Bacillus pumilus: one gene and its partner. The protein of the gene in region 1 interacts with the protein of each later gene in a pairwise test. Links are inferred from orthologs where the notes say so. Each region holds a gene or a part of one and is shown on either strand. Other genes may lie near its edges.

What was found.
Region 2: the proteins of GKC25_RS01305 (region 1) and rplL interact in binary tests that used the Escherichia coli proteins (3 or more experiments, as listed by UniProt). The link is inferred for Bacillus pumilus from one-to-one orthologs.

The regions. Positions count from the first base shown.
Region 1 is NZ_CP046128.1:226,137-234,260, forward strand. What follows is about bases 3,060-5,901. They hold GKC25_RS01305 (rhodanese-related sulfurtransferase), read left to right. Parts: upstream 3,060-3,917; coding sequence 3,918-4,886; downstream 4,887-5,901. Other genes in these bases: GKC25_RS01300 (iron-containing alcohol dehydrogenase family protein), read right to left, coding at 3,060-3,718; GKC25_RS01310 (APC family permease), read left to right, coding at 5,230-5,901. In the rest of the region: GKC25_RS01275 (MarR family transcriptional regulator), read left to right, coding at 1-424; GKC25_RS01280 (hypothetical protein), read left to right, coding at 536-781; GKC25_RS01285 (DUF523 domain-containing protein), read left to right, coding at 778-1,239; GKC25_RS01290 (hypothetical protein), read left to right, coding at 1,277-1,564; GKC25_RS01295 (aldo/keto reductase), read left to right, coding at 1,766-2,593; more of GKC25_RS01300, read right to left, coding at 2,636-3,059; more of GKC25_RS01310, read left to right, coding at 5,902-6,849; GKC25_RS01315 (hypothetical protein), read right to left, coding at 6,884-7,084; BglG family transcription antiterminator LicT, read left to right, coding at 7,270-8,106. UniProt on the Escherichia coli protein: Catalyzes oxygen-dependent 5-hydroxyuridine (ho5U) modification at position 34 in tRNAs, the first step in 5-carboxymethoxyuridine (cmo5U) biosynthesis.
Region 2 is NZ_CP046128.1:117,286-125,490, forward strand. Bases 5,283-8,205 are described here. They hold rplL (50S ribosomal protein L7/L12), read left to right. Parts: upstream 5,283-6,522; coding sequence 6,523-6,888; downstream 6,889-8,205. Other genes in these bases: rplA (50S ribosomal protein L1), read left to right, coding at 5,283-5,722; rplJ (50S ribosomal protein L10), read left to right, coding at 5,981-6,481; GKC25_RS00685 (class I SAM-dependent methyltransferase), read left to right, coding at 6,985-7,590; rpoB (DNA-directed RNA polymerase subunit beta), read left to right, coding at 7,846-8,205. Also shown: cysS (cysteine--tRNA ligase), read left to right, coding at 1-783; GKC25_RS00630 (Mini-ribonuclease 3), read left to right, coding at 787-1,218; 23S rRNA (guanosine(2251)-2'-O)-methyltransferase RlmB, read left to right, coding at 1,202-1,951; rae1 (ribosome-dependent mRNA decay endonuclease Rae1/YacP), read left to right, coding at 1,954-2,466; RNA polymerase sporulation sigma factor SigH, read left to right, coding at 2,530-3,186; rpmG (50S ribosomal protein L33), read left to right, coding at 3,263-3,412; preprotein translocase subunit SecE, read left to right, coding at 3,447-3,623; transcription termination/antitermination protein NusG, read left to right, coding at 3,794-4,327; rplK (50S ribosomal protein L11), read left to right, coding at 4,499-4,924; more of rplA, read left to right, coding at 5,024-5,282. UniProt on the Escherichia coli protein: The binding site for several of the GTPase factors involved in protein synthesis (IF-2, EF-Tu, EF-G and RF3). Is thus essential for accurate translation.

The DNA of each region.
Region 1 (8,124 bases):
TCAAGATTTGATTATGCATAGAGAAAAGAGACGGAATGATCCAACAGATCCACTGATTACCACGACTGATACACTCAAACAAGATTGGACACTCACACAGCTTCACATATTATCAATGATTCAAGCCAATCCAAACGAATCAAATAATACATTTCTTTCTCAACAACTGAAGCTATCAAAGCCCGCTATTACAAAGGCTGTGAAAAAACTAATTGATAAAGGCATGGTGGACTATTGCCACCGGCAAGGGGATAAGAAGTCCGTCTACTATTCATTGACAGAGAAAGGCACGCAATTGGCAGCGCTGCATGATGAACTACATGAAAAAGCCGTCGCGTCCTACTTAGAATTTCTCCAGCAGTTTCATGAAGATGAATTACAAGTGATTGAGCGCTTTTTGAAGGCTTGGAAAGAAAAGATATAGATTAAAAAAACCGAAACCATCGTAGAAAATGAGATGATTTCGGTTTTTTATATGGTAAAATTAACATATATTGACGTTATTCGTGATCATGCTCAAAAGGAGGGAGCTTCTTTGGAGAAAGAGATGATGGAAAATTTTAAAAAGTCCGCCACCATCATGCCGTTCGTTGGATTGTTTGTCAGCTTGCTATTATATGTTTATTTTTTTGGCATTACTGGAGTTGAAGGGTCGATTTGGGCTGCTGCTTTGTATTGTGCTCTGCCCTTTTTGGTGTACACGATATTTTGTTTGCCGATAAGTATTTATTTTTCGGTCAGTAGAAAACGTTCAATCCATAAAAATGAGGAACATTCATGATTGTGGTCAGCGCTTGTCTTGCTGGGTTGAAGGTCCGGTATAATGGCAGCCATCGATTAGATCAGCGAATCGAAGAGCTTGTGCAGGAAGGAAAGGCTGTGACAGTTTGTCCTGAACTGCTTGGCGGTTTTTCTACGCCTAGACCACCGGCAGAAATCATTGGCGGAGATGGATATGATGTTTTACGGGGGCAGGCTGCTGTTGTCGATGTTCATGGAACTGACGTCACAGAGATGTATGTAAAAGGTGCAAAAGCCACGCTGGAGCAGGTTCAGTCTCTGAAAGCAACAGCGGTTGTGCTAAAAGAGTACAGCCCTTCTTGCGGTAGCCGACTGATTTACCAGGGAGAGTTTAACGGTAAGACAAAAGCTGGTGATGGTGTGACGTCCGCCTTGCTGAAACAGCATGGAATTCAAGTGTTCTCCGAGGAGGATGATTGGACTTCATTGTTTCAATAGGTGTGGCGTGGATAGAAGGAGGAGCTAGGTTGAAAAAGTGGACATTGGTGTAGGTGTAGTGGTTTTAATAGGAATAGGTATTTATTTTATGATCAATGCCAAAACATACTCTTTTGATGATGTGACCTCACTGGATAAGAATAAGGTGACTTCGATTCAAATTGAGCATGACAATGAGCAAGTTGTGGTAGATAAGAAAGAAGATATTCAAAAGCTGCTGAATGAATTTTCAGGTATGAAATTAAAGAAGGCGAATGGCGCTAAAAAAGAAACAAAAGAGTCTTATTGGATTAGGGTGTTAGAGGAGGGCAATGTTACATACTGAATCGTCTTTTATGATCAAGCTTATTTAGAGACATATGATGGTTCTAAAACGAAAAATAAGATCAGCGAATACCAAATCGTTGACGCCAATCAAGTCGATATAGGACAATATATCAAATAACACCAGCGAAAGTTCATGCATGATCAATAGAAAATTCGGGTATAGTGCATGGTAAGTAAAAATGAAGCGGAGGTTTGTTTGATGAGTGGATTAACAGATACAGTCACATTAGCAAACGGAGTAAAAATGCCGAAGCTAGGCTTTGGTGTATGGCAGGTAAAAGATGGGGAAGAGGCTGTAAATGCAGTCAAAGACGCTCTTGAAGCAGGCTACCGCAGCATCGATACCGCAGCGGCCTATCAAAATGAAGAAGGGGTAGGCAAAGCCATTCAGCAATCAGGCATCTCTCGCGATGATCTGTTCATTACGACAAAGGTCTGGAATCGTGATCAAGGCTATGAAGCAACACTTGAAGCCTTTGAAACAAGTATGAACAAGCTTGGGCTAGATGTTTTAGACCTTTATTTAATTCATTGGCCAGTTGAAGGCAAATATAAAGAAACATGGAAAGCACTAGAGAAGCTGTATAAGGATGGACGCGTTCGAGCCATCGGTGTGTGTAACTTCCATCAGCACCACCTAGATGATTTATTAGAAGAGGCAGAAGTTGTGCCAATGGTCAATCAAATCGAGCTGCATCCAAAGCTGACGCAGGAGCCTTTACGAGACTACTGCAAGGAGAAAGGGATTCATGTAGAAGCGTGGTCACCATTAGGCAGCGGGAAGCTTCTGAACCATCCTGTTCTTCAGGATATTGCGAAAAAACATGACAAATCCGTGGCACAAGTCATTCTTCGCTGGGACTTGCAGCATGGTATTATCACCATTCCAAAATCTGTGACGAAGAGCCGAATCATCGAAAACACACAAGTCTTCGATTTCGAGCTGTCCGCACATGAGATGGGCGTCATCGATCAGCTTAATGAAGATGAGCGCACAGGTCCAGATCCAGATAACTTTGATTTTTAATCGAAAGAAAAGCACAGGTGAGATGCCTGTGCTTTTTTTTATTTAACGGTTTTTCGAGGCTGATACGTTTTCAATGACTTGAATGGCGTCGGCAATTTGCTCTTTGGAATAGTCTCCAATCAAGCAAAAAGTTTCGTCTGCACGTGCAGCATGGCTTGCCACTGTTTTTGCGGCTTCTTCCAGCTGAGCTGTGATGCCAAGCTCACGCATATTTTTAGGTAATCCGAGTGTTTCATAAAGCTCAAGTAATTCTTCTACTTCGCTCATTCGATTTTCTGCGGCAAGCTGAACAAGAATGCCATAGGCCACTTTTTGACCATGTAATACGTGATGCGTTTCTTCAATAAATGTCAATCCGTTATGGATAGCGTGCGCTCCTGCCATTCTGCCGTAGCGTCCCCCGTACCCGCCGACCGTGCCGGCTAATGTAATAATGGTATCCGTTACATCTGCAAATGCTTGCGAGTGCTGCCCTGTTGTCAAGCTGTGGACGGCTTCTTCGCTATGGGAAAGAAGAATGTCTCTGACGTATACCGCCTGCTTTAGTGCAGCATGCACCATGAGCGGTAAGGAGTCTTTTGCATTTCGAATAATGGCTTCTGCTTCATACCATTTCGCCAGCGTATCTCCAATACCACTTTGAAGGTAGGAAAGAGGAGAAGAGAGCAAAAATGTATGATCAATTAAGGTGAGATAACTGGACCGTTTATGGTAATCGACTCTCATGAAATTCCCCTTGTCATCATAAATGACGCTAAGCGGTGTAGATGCAGCACATGTCCCTGGAATGGTTGGAACCATGATCACTTCAATTTGAAGAGCTTCTGCTACTGACTTAGCGGTGTCTAAAATCGTGCCGCCCCCGATCCCAATCATCACATCTGCCCCTTTCAGTTCTTCAGCAATTCGTGTGATCGCATTTGGTGAACTGTATCCTTTATGCTGAACAACAGGCCAATGAGGTGGAAGCTTTGTGTACGCTGAAAAAGCATGAAATGAATCATGTCCCGTCACGACAGCGGGCGACTGGAAGGAAGAAGAAACAAGTGAATCGAGTTCATGATAAATTCCTTTTTGTGAAATAAATTGGTTTGGGCCGCTTCTGACGATATCTTCTGGCTGGATCATTGCGTTCTGCTCCTTTACAACATCATATTTCATAAATCATCTCATTTTACAGAAAGTTCTGTCAAATAATCGATAATATGAGGAGAAAGACCCTTCCGTTTTATGGAATTGAGCCGCTGTCATTGCCTTTAGGTATGTATTTCCTGTATGATAAAGAACGGTATGTTCTCATTAAATTTAAGAGGTGTTTATATATATGGAAAAACAATATCGTGTCTTACTTTACTATCAATATGTCCCCATTGAGGACCCAGAGACGTTTACAGCAGAGCATCTAGCATTCTGTAAGGAGCTTGGTTTGTTAGGCCGTATCCTTGTGTCAGCAGAAGGCTTGAACGGAACTGTTTCTGGTACCATTGAGCAAACGGACAAGTACATGCAAGCGTTAAAAGAAGATCCGCGCTTTGCGTCTATGCCGATCAAAATTGACGAAGCAGATGGTCATGCGTTTAAAAAAATGCACGTCCGCCATCGGAATGAACTAGTGAATCTTAGCCTTGAAGATGACGTGAATCCGTTAGAATTAACAGGTAAACATCTCAGCCCGGTTGAATTTTACGAGCAAATGCAATCACCTGATACCGTTGTGATTGATGCACGTAATGATTACGAGTTTGATGTCGGCCACTTTAGAGGGGCAGTACGTCCTGATATCGAGACATTCCGCGAATTACCTGAGTGGATTCGTGACAATAAAGACATTCTTGAAGGGAAAAAAATCCTGACGTATTGCACAGGCGGCGTACGCTGTGAGAAATTCTCTGGCTGGTTAAAGCGTGAAGGCTTTGAAGATGTCTCTCAGCTTGACGGCGGAATAGTCACGTATGGAAAAGATCCAGAAGTTCAAGGGAAGCTTTGGGATGGTCAATGCTATGTGTTTGATACTCGCTTAACAGTGCCCGTGAATCAAACAGAGCATGTGGTTGTCGGAAAAGATTTCTTCACTGGTGAGCCTTGCGAGCGTTATGTGAACTGTGCAAACCCTGCATGTAACCGCAAAATGATTGCAACAGAAGAAAGCGAGCATAAGTATATGCGCAGCTGCAGCCATGAATGCCGTACAAGTGAACGTAACCTTTATGTGAAACAGCACAATCTGTCTGAAGAAGAAGTGCAAGAAAGACTAGCTGTGATTGAACAAGAACAAGCAATCTCACAAGGATAGAGGGAAACCCCCTTTATCCTTTTTTCTATACATGATAGGGCTCAGAAGAAAGAGGGATTCATTTCCTCTTTCTTTTTTGTTTTGTTTTTTTCAAAATAAGGGTAAAGGTAGTTATTCAGTCTAATAGATTGAAGCATTGAAAAAGCGCTTTCTTAAGAAATAAGCATGTTCGACTATTTCAGAAAATAGAGAATTGAGAGATAATAAAACAGGCGAAAAAATGAACAAGGGTAAAGATTTAGTTGAAGAAATATTTGTCAATTGAATGAAAAGTGAGTTGCAATGAAAGAAAGGTGCTTACTTGGGCACATGCTTTGTAATTTAATCGAAAGGTGTTATGAACATGAATCATTTACATCGTAGAATGGGAACTTTCGCTTTAATGATGGTAGGTCTTGGCTCAATCATTGGTTCAGGATGGCTTTTCGGTGCTTGGCGTGCCGCTCAAATTGCCGGCCCTGCTGCTATTTTGTCCTGGTTGATTGGGATGGTCGTGATTTTATTTATCGCTTTGTCTTATAGTGAACTCGGATCGATGTTTCCAGAGGCAGGCGGAATGGTGAAATATACGCAATATTCACACGGCTCTTTTATCGGGTTTATTGCTGCTTGGGCAAACTGGATCGCTATTGTCTCCGTCATTCCGGTTGAGGCGGTGGCTTCTGTCCAGTATATGAGTTCATGGCCTTGGGAATGGGCAAAGTGGACAAGCCATTTGGTCACAAAAGGGGTGTTGACGACAGAAGGGCTCATGGTCGCCAGTGTGCTTCTTGTGATTTACTTTCTGCTCAATTATTGGACAGTAGGGTTATTTTCAAAAGCCAATACATTCATTACCGTGTTTAAAATTGTCATTCCAGGATTAACAATTGGTGCGCTCTTATTCGTAGGTTTTCATAGTGAGAATTTTACTTCTGGAACAAGTATTGCCCCTAACGGCTGGGCGAGTGTGCTGACAGCTGTTGCGACATCAGGAATTGTGTTTGCCTTCAATGGCTTCCAAAGCCCGATTAATATGGCGGGTGAGGCGAAAAATCCAGGCCGATCAATTCCGATTGCTATTGTTGGATCCATTTTGATTGCGACTGTGATTTATGTTCTTTTACAAATCGCCTTTATCGGTGCTGTCGATCCGTCCATGATTGTGAATGGATGGGGACATTTGAATTTTAACTCGCCATTTGCTGACCTTGCCATTGCGCTTGGGATTAACTGGCTGGTTCTGATTTTATATGCAGATGCGTTTGTATCACCTTCTGGTACAGGCATTACGTATACGGCGACGACATCCCGTATGATTTATGGAATGGAAAAAAACAAATACATGCCAAGTGTACTTGGTCGTCTGCACCCTATTTATGGCGTGCCTCGTCCAGCGATGTTTTTTAACTTAGCCGTATCGTTTATCTTTCTGTTTTTGTTTAGAGGCTGGGGTGTACTTGCGGAAATCATTTCTGTTGCGACACTTATTTCTTATTTGACAGGCCCAGTGACTGTCATGACACTGAGAAAGACAGGGACAGATTTATATCGTCCCCTTCGAATAAAAGGACTCAGCATTATTGCTCCTCTCGGTTTTGTCTTTGCGTCATTGACGCTGTATTGGGCGAGATGGCCGTTAACAGGTCAAGTGCTATTCATTATTCTCATCGGTCTTCCGATCTATTTTTACTATCAAGCAAAAGCGAAGTGGAAAGGCTTCGGCCGCAACTTCAAGGCGGGTGCTTGGATGGTCGTGTACTTACTTGTGATGATGACGATTTCCTGCCTTGGCAGTGACAAATTCGGCGGCTATAACGTCATTCATTATGGCTGGGACATGGCTCTTATTACAGTGGTTGCTCTGCTATTTTATATGTGGGCACTCAAAAGTGGATTTGAAACAGAATTTCTAGAGGATGCGAAAAAAATCAATGATGAGCTGCGTACTTCTACGCAAGAAGCCGCATCATCCAAAGAATAAAGGAACGGCTGCCTGAATATTACGGGCAGCCGTTTTATTTTGATAAATGATGCATCACGTGCTGCCTTAGCCAAGTGGTGACACCGCGCAAAACGGCTGCTGTGACAAATGAGATGAGCACATACTTCCAAAGCTGATTCATGCCTTGTCCACTAAGCAAAAACACGATTCCTAGAAAGACGAGTGTGAATAGAAGCACGAATAAAAATGATGCAGACCAGAAAAAAGCCTTCACTGAAGGTCACCTCCTCGGAGTATTGTATGCAGGCAATTGAAGGATCAGACCAGCTATGACGGGGGAGAATTATGGTGAAATCTATTGCAAAAGTCAGATAAAAACACCAAGTGATTTGACAGTTATGTTAAGATGAGAGCATATTTTGAGAGAAGATTGTGGTTCATAGACGGAGGTGTTTGGGGTTGCAGATACAAAAAGTTCTAAACAATAATGTCATTAGTGTGATAGATGAACAAGGGAAAGAAATCGTCGTCATGGGGAGAGGTATCGCGTTCAAGCGGCGACCCGGGGACCCGGTAGACGAGTCGTTAATCGATAAAGTCTTTCGACTAGAGGATCATTCCGTTCATGAGCGGATGAAAATGCTGCTTCTGGAGGTTCCGTATGATGTGGTCAAGGTAACCGAAGAAATGATTCAATATGCACATACAAAGCTGAACCGAAGATTAAACGAAAGTCTGCATGTATCGCTCGCAGACCATATTCATTACGCCATCGAACGATTGAAGAAAAATCACCTCATTGAGAATTCGCTCATTTGGGAGATTAAACGCTTATACAAAGATGAATTTCTTGTGGCAAAGGACTGTCTTGAGATGATTGAAGAGCGTCTTCATATTGAACTGCCTGAGGATGAAGCAGGCTTTATTGCGATGCATATCATTAATGCAGAGCTCAATGAGGACATGAATACAACGGTCAATATCACAAAAGAAGTAAACGCCATTCTCACCATTGTGAAATATCATCTCAATATGGAATTTGATGAAGATTCGCTCAACTTTTATCGTTTTCTCACGCATTTACGCTTTTTCGTCCAGCGTCTGATGAACGAAACAATGCTTGTCAGCGAAGATCATGACTTGTATCAGCTAATCAAGGTAAAATATCCGAAGGCATACGAATGTGCAAAGAAAATCGCAGAATATGTCTATCAAACCTATCACCGAGATCTCACATCAGAGGAGATGCTGTATCTATCCATTCATTTGAATCGATTGATCAAACGAGAAAAATAAAGGTAGATTTTAAAAGAA
Region 2 (8,205 bases), 110 kb from region 1 along the record:
ATCGAATGCTCGGCCATGGTTAAAAAATATTTAGGGGATACGATCGACATTCATGCTGGCGGACAGGATTTAACCTTCCCTCACCATGAAAATGAAATCGCTCAATCCGAGGCTTTGACAGGGAAACCTTTTGCGAAGTATTGGATGCATAACGGATATATTAATATTGAGAATGAAAAAATGTCAAAATCACTTGGAAACTTTGTGCTCGTGCATGACATTGTGAAAGAACAAGATCCTGATGTGCTACGCTTCTTTATGTTGTCGGTTCACTACCGTCATCCAATTAACTACTCAATGGATTTACTAGAGAGTACAAAGAGTGCGTTTAACCGACTCAAAACGTCGTATGCTAATTTACATCATCGCCTCGAGAGCAGCACGAATATCACAGAAGACAATGCTGAATGGCTGGCGAAGGTTGAGGAGCAGCGTGCGACATTTATTTCTGAAATGAATGATGACTTTAATACGGCAAATGCAATTTCTGTTTTATTCGAACTTGCGAAACAGGCGAATTATTATATGGAAAATGATCATACTTCGGAGGAAGTGATCAAGGCATTTATCGGCTTATTCCAAGAAATCACGTCTGTTCTTGGCTTCTCATTAGAAGAAAAGCACACGCTTGACGAAGAAGTAGAAGCGTTAATTGAAAAACGCAATGAGGCTAGAAGAAATCGTGACTTTGCGCTATCTGATCAAATTCGTGACCAGTTAAAGAGCATGAATATTGTATTGGAGGACACTCCTCAAGGTACTCGCTGGAAAAGAGGAGAATAGGTCATGTTGAATTTTGAAAAGCTGAAAGACGGTAAACAGTTGAACGGACTTGCGCTTGCTTATATGGGTGATGCCATTTTTGAAGTCTATGTGAGGCATCACCTCCTCCAAACGGGGGCGACAAAACCAAATGAGCTGCACAAACGAGCAAGCAAGATTGTTTCAGCTAAATCTCAGGCAGCTATTTTATTTACGCTTCAGCAACAAGGCTTTTTCACTGAAGCAGAAGAAGCAGTGCTGAAAAGAGGAAGAAATGCAAAATCAGGCACAGTGCCTAAAAACACAGACGTTCAAACGTATCGTTATAGTACGGCGCTTGAAGCGCTCATGGGTTATTTATTTATTGAAAAGCAGGACGAACGCTTAGAAGAGCTGATTAGTCAGGCGATTGAAATCGGAACGTCAGGGAGGAAGACAAATGAGTCAGCAACATGATTATGTGATTGGGAAAAATGCAGTGATTGAAACACTGAAGTCAGATCGGGAGTTATACAAGCTCTGGATGGCAGAAAACACTGTAAAAGGACAAGCCCAGCAGGTCATTGAACTCGCTAAAAAACAAAATATCACCATTCAGTATGTTCCGAGGAAAAAGCTTGATCAAATGGTAACAGGTCAGCACCAGGGAATCGTTGCACAAGTAGCAGCATATGAATATGCGGAATTGGACGATCTGTATCAAATCGCCGAAAAGCGGAATGAACAGCCGTTTTTTCTTATCTTAGATGAAATTGAAGACCCGCATAATTTAGGATCCATTATGCGTACAGCAGATGCTGTAGGTGCACACGGGATTGTCATTCCGAAAAGGAGAGCGGTCGGCTTAACGACAACCGTTGCCAAAGCATCTACTGGGGCGATTGAACATATTCCTGTTGCCAAGGTCACCAATCTTTCAAGAGCTCTTGATGAGATGAAAGAAAGAGGAATCTGGGTCGCGGGAACAGATGCGTCTGCCAAACAGGATTACAGACAATTTGATGGTACGATGCCGCTTGCTCTTGTGATTGGCAGTGAAGGAAAAGGGATTGGCCGATTGATCAAGGAAAAGTGTGATTTTCTGATTAAGCTGCCTATGGCCGGGAAGGTCACTTCGTTAAACGCATCAGTTGCCGCTAGTCTATTGATGTATGAAGTGTATCGAAAACGTTATCCGTTAGGAGAATAGAGATGGACATCCTCTTAGTCGATGGATACAACATGATAGGTGCATGGCCTCGGCTGCAGCACTTAAAGGAAAACAGCTTTGAAGAAGCCAGAGACGTGCTGATTCAAAATTTAGCAGAATATCAAGCATACACAGGGTATCGAGTCATTGTCGTATTCGATGCCCATATGGTCAAAGGAATCGAAAAAAAGCGGATCAACCACCGAGTAGAGGTCATCTTTACGAGAGAGAATGAAACAGCTGATGAGCGGATTGAAAAGCTGGCCCAGGATTTGAATAATGTTCGGACGCAAATTCATGTGGCGACCTCAGACTTCACAGAACAATGGGCAATTTTTGGACAAGGAGCTCTTCGGAAGTCGGCTCGAGAGCTTTTGAGAGAGATTGAAGTGATCGAACGAAAGATAGAGACGAGAGTCAAAAAGATTACTTCTGATAAACCAGTATCCAAGATTGAATTGTCAGAAGATGTATTGAAAACGTTTGAAAAATGGCGGCGTGGGAATCTGGAATAGCTTGACGATATTTCAACCATTAATGTATAATATTTCTATCTAGGTGCGGTCGGGGGGATCGAAGTGAATCTAAACAACAGCAAGGATAAATCCATCAGAGAGCAATTTTGCCAGTTGGAAGATGAACAAGTCATTGAAAGGGTTCATGTCGGAGATAGTGATGCGCTAGATTACTTAATAACGAAATACCGCAATTTTGTACGTGCAAAAGCAAGATCTTATTTCTTGATTGGAGCGGATCGAGAGGACATTGTCCAAGAGGGGATGATCGGACTTTATAAGTCTATCCGCGATTTCAGAGAGGACAAGCTTACTTCATTTAAGGCTTTTGCAGAATTATGTATTACCCGCCAAATTATCACCGCAATTAAAACAGCTACTCGCCAAAAACATATCCCGTTAAATTCCTATGTATCATTAGACAAGCCAATATATGATGAAGAATCAGACAGAACATTGTTGGACGTCATTTCCGGTGCTAAAGCGCTTAACCCAGAAGATTTAATCATTAGCAAAGAAGAATTTGATGATATTGAAATGAAAATGGGGGAACTACTAAGTGAGCTGGAAAGAAAGGTACTTGTGCTTTACCTTGATGGCAGATCCTATCAAGAGATTTCTGAAGATTTAAACCGTCATGTGAAATCAATTGATAACGCACTCCAAAGAGTAAAGAGAAAATTAGAGAAATATTTAGAGCTTCGCGAGATTAGTCTCTAATCAAACCTATATTGACAGCTTTTTCGACACTGTGATAAGGTACTAAGGAAATGATGTCGAGAAAATAGGTGTAAATATGAGGAAAAAGATTACTCTAGCCTGTAAAGACTGCGGAAGCCGCAATTATACGACAATGAAAAGTGATGCTTCAGCAGCTGAAAGATTAGAAGTTAAGAAATATTGCAAGACTTGTAATTCACATAAAACACATTTAGAAACGAAGTAAGATTTGCGTTCTTTAATCTGTGGAGGTCTTTTACATGCGTATTATCAGTTTCTTAAAAAGTGTCGGGAAAGAAATGAAAAAGGTCAGCTGGCCAAAGAAAAACGAAATGATTCGCTACACAATCACGGTTATTTTAACAGTCGTATTCTTTGCAATCTTTTTCTCTTTTCTTGATATAGGAATCTCACAATTAATCGAATTAATTCATTAATACTTGAATAATGGTCTGCTGAACGTGCTATAATAGATCATAATATGACTTGCCAAAAAACCCGTTTTACGGGTTTTTTCAATTGCTTGAAAATATTTACCGGTACTCGAGATTCGTCAAATAGACATTACGAAATGTGGGGAGGGAAGGACTGAATAGTCCTGAACGAAATGGAAAAGAATTGGTATGTTGTGCATACGTACTCTGGCTATGAAAACAAAGTAAAAGCAAACTTGGAAAAGCGTGTTGAATCAATGGGCATGCAGGATAAAATCTTCCGCGTTGTCGTACCAGAAGAAGAAGAAACAGATATTAAAAATGGTAAGAAAAAAGTCGTCAAAAAGAAAGTATTCCCTGGCTATGTCCTAGTGGAAATCGTGATGACTGACGACTCTTGGTATGTTGTTCGTAATACACCAGGTGTCACAGGATTCGTTGGATCAGCTGGATCAGGCTCAAAGCCGACAGCGCTGCTGCCAGGCGAAGCCGAAACCATTCTGAAGAGAATGGGTCTTGAAGAACGCAAAACAGAAATCGACTTTGAATTGAAAGAAACAGTCAAGGTAATCGACGGACCATTTGCTAACTTCACAGGCTCTATCGAAGAGATTGATTACGATAAAAGCAAAGTCAAAGTATTCGTTAATATGTTTGGTAGAGAAACACCCGTGGAACTTGAGTTCACGCAGATCGATAAATTGTAATTCAAAAGAGCTTGAAATGAGTGTATAGAAGTGGTAATATAGCAAAGGTACGTCTTGAGTTCGCTCAAGATCGCTAGCTAGTTATTTCGTCATTCATATAAAGAATGAAGTTGTTGAGTGGGAGGGGGATTCCCCTATTACCACATCACGGACTTTAAGGAGGTGTGTCTCGTGGCTAAAAAAGTAGTTAAAGTTGTTAAATTGCAAATTCCTGCTGGAAAAGCTAACCCAGCTCCACCAGTTGGACCTGCACTAGGTCAAGCCGGTGTTAATATCATGGGATTCTGTAAGGAGTTTAATGCTCGTACAGCTGACCAAGCTGGTCTTATCATTCCTGTTGAAATTTCGGTTTTTGAAGACCGTTCATTTACATTTATTACTAAAACTCCACCTGCTGCAGTTTTACTTAAAAAAGCAGCTGGTATTGAGTCTGGTTCTGGTGAACCTAACCGTAATAAAGTGGCAACTGTTAAGCGTGATAAAGTACGCGAAATCGCGGAAACAAAAATGCCTGACTTAAACGCTGCTAGCGTTGAATCAGCTATGCGCATGGTTGAAGGTACTGCACGCAGTATGGGTATTGTCATCGAAGATTAATTTATTGTCTTGTTGGGTTGCGAGTTTGGTTTTGACAAGTTCGCAACCCTTATTCGTGGGAGGTTATTCCGCTAAAACCACATAAGGAGGATTTTTATAATGGCTAAAAAAGGTAAAAAGTATGTAGAAGCTGCTAAGCTGATCGAACGTACTAAAGCGTATGATGTAGCTGAAGCTGTTTCTCTTACAAAAAAAGCAAATACAGCGAAATTTGATGCGACTGTAGAAGTTGCTTTTCGTTTGGGCGTAGACCCTCGTAAAAACGATCAACAAATCCGCGGTGCAGTTGTACTTCCTAACGGAACTGGTAAAACTCAACGCGTTCTTGTGTTCGCTAAAGGCGAAAAAGCAAAAGAAGCAGAAGCTGCTGGAGCAGACTACGTTGGAGATTCTGATTACATCACTAAAATCCAACAAGGCTGGTTCGAATTCGATGTAATCGTTGCAACACCTGACATGATGGGTGAAGTTGGTAAGATCGGTCGTGTACTTGGACCAAAAGGTCTTATGCCAAACCCTAAAACAGGAACTGTTACATTCGAAGTAGAAAAAGCAATCAATGAAATCAAAGCTGGTAAAGTAGAATACCGCGTTGATAAAGCTGGTAACATCCACGCGCCAATCGGAAAGGTTTCTTTCGAGGACGAAAAGCTTGTTGAGAACTTTGCAACAATCTATGATACAATCCTTAAAGCAAAACCTGCAGCGGCTAAAGGTGTATACGTGAAAAACGTTTCTGTTACAACTACTATGGGCCCTGGCGTGAAAGTGGATCCATCTTCTTTCTCTGCAAAATAAATCTTGACTTATCACAATCGTTTTGATAATATCAAAATGTTGTAAAATAGAATATGTCCATTTATACCGTAGACAGCAGGGGCCTTATGGCTTAATTAACCCGCCGAGGTGTATATGTCACAGTCTTACGTTAACGTATGCTTGTATATACAGCCTCCATGTCTTAATGGAGGCTTTTTATATGGAGAACCGTTCGTTAGGAACGTGATGGCCTGATCGGTATAAGTGTTACACAAAGAATGTACAGGAGGTGTAACCATGAGCAATGCAATCGATACTAAAAAAGTTGTCGTTGATGAAATTACTTCTAAATTTAAAGACAGTATGTCTACTGTAATTGTAGATTACCGTGGTCTTTCAGTTTCTGAAGTGACTGAACTTCGTAAACAGCTTCGTGATGCTGGCGTAGAATTCAAAGTTTACAAAAATACTTTGACTCGCCGTGCAGTTGAACAAGTTGAACTAACGGGTTTAAACGATTTCTTAACAGGTCCAAACGCTATCGCATTCAGTAACGAAGATGTTATCGCACCTGCGAAAATCATCAACGAATTTGCGAAAAGCCACGAAGCTTTAGAAATCAAAGCTGGTGTCATCGAAGGAAACGTAGCGACTGTAGAAGAAGTGAAGGCTCTTGCGGAACTTCCGTCTCGCGAAGGCTTACTTTCTATGTTGCTTAGCGTTCTTCAAGCTCCAGTTCGTAACCTTGCTCTTGCTACTAAAGCAGTTGCAGAACAAAAAGAAGAACAAGGCGCTTAATGCGTACTTAACGTAAAAAACTTAAAATGGAGGAATTACAAATGGCTTTAAATATCGAAGAAATCATTGCTTCAGTTAAAGAAGCAACTGTACTTGAGTTAAACGACTTAGTAAAAGCAATCGAAGAAGAATTTGGCGTAACTGCTGCTGCTCCTGTAGCTGTAGCTGCAGCTGGTGGTGCCGCTGCTGAAGAGAAAACTGATTTTGATCTAGTACTTGCTGGTGCTGGAGACCAAAAAATCAAAGTTATCAAAGTGGTTCGTGAAATCACTGGTCTTGGCTTGAAAGAAGCTAAAGAACTTGTTGACAACACTCCAAAACCACTTAAAGAAGGTATTGCTAAAGAAGAAGCTGAAGAACTTAAAGCTAAGCTTGAAGAAGTTGGCGCTTCTGTAGAAGTTAAGTAATCTTCGCCTAATCTTTTGGGAAAGCTCGCTTTTACTGGCGGGCTTTTTCTTTTCTATTCTCCTGAAACGATTGAATCCAGAGGAGGTCCATTCATCATGAGTGACCACTATTATACGGAAAAGCCATCAGTGAAAAGCAATAAACAGACATGGGACTTCACCTTGAGAAACCGTACCTTTACTTTTACAAGTGACAGTGGAGTGTTTTCTAAGAAAGAAGTCGACTTTGGTTCAAGGCTTTTAATTGAAGCTTTTGAAGAACCTGACGTGGATGGCGATGTCTTAGATGTCGGTTGCGGTTATGGACCGATTGGCTTATCGTTAGCAAACGAAATGACGAGCCGCACCATTCATATGATTGATGTGAACGAAAGAGCAGTCGAACTTTCAAAGGAAAACGCTAAACATAATCGCATTGATAATGTCCGCATCTATCAAAGTGATTTGTTCTCGAATGTTCATTCATCAGCTGCTTTTGCCTCTATACTGACCAATCCCCCAATACGGGCAGGGAAGAAAGTTGTACATGCGATCTTTGAAAAAAGTGCTGATCATTTATTGCCGGAAGGTGAGTTGTGGGTGGTTATTCAGAAAAAGCAGGGCGGACCATCTGCGATTGAAAAATTAGAACAGCTCTTTGGAGAAGTCGAGGTTGTATTGAAAAAAAAGGGCTACTATATTATCAAAGCTAAAAAAGTTTGACGCAGTTTCCTAGCTGTGTTAACATTATAAAATGCCAATGTGTATATTTTGCTTGATAGGCTTAAAAAACAACTATTTTGTATAAATTATGCATACTTGGGAAAACTAATAAAATCGGTATTTGTTTTTGGATGTGGTTTTCTTATTTTAGAAACCCTTTTTTCTTTTGTCTTGTAAAAGTATTTCTTTACTGACATTTGAAAGGCTGAAATACTTTTTACACATATAATACGCATGATTTGAGGGGTGAATCAGTTGACAGGTCAACTAGTTCAGTATGGACGACACCGCCAGCGCAGAAGCTACGCACGCATAAGCGAAGTGTTAGAATTACCAAATCTCATTGAAATTCAAACCTCTTCTTATCAGTGGTTTCTTGATGAGGGTCTTAGAGAGATGTTTCAAGATATATCCCCAATTGAGGATTTTACTGGTAACCTTTCTCTTGAATTCATTGATTACAGCCTAGGGGATCCTAAGTATCCTGTAGCAGAATCAAAAGAACGTGATGTAACTTACTCTGCTCCACTAAGAGTAAAAGTTCGTTTAATTAACAAAGAAACTGGAGAAGTAAAAGACCAAGATGTGTTCATGGGTGATTTCCCAATCATGACA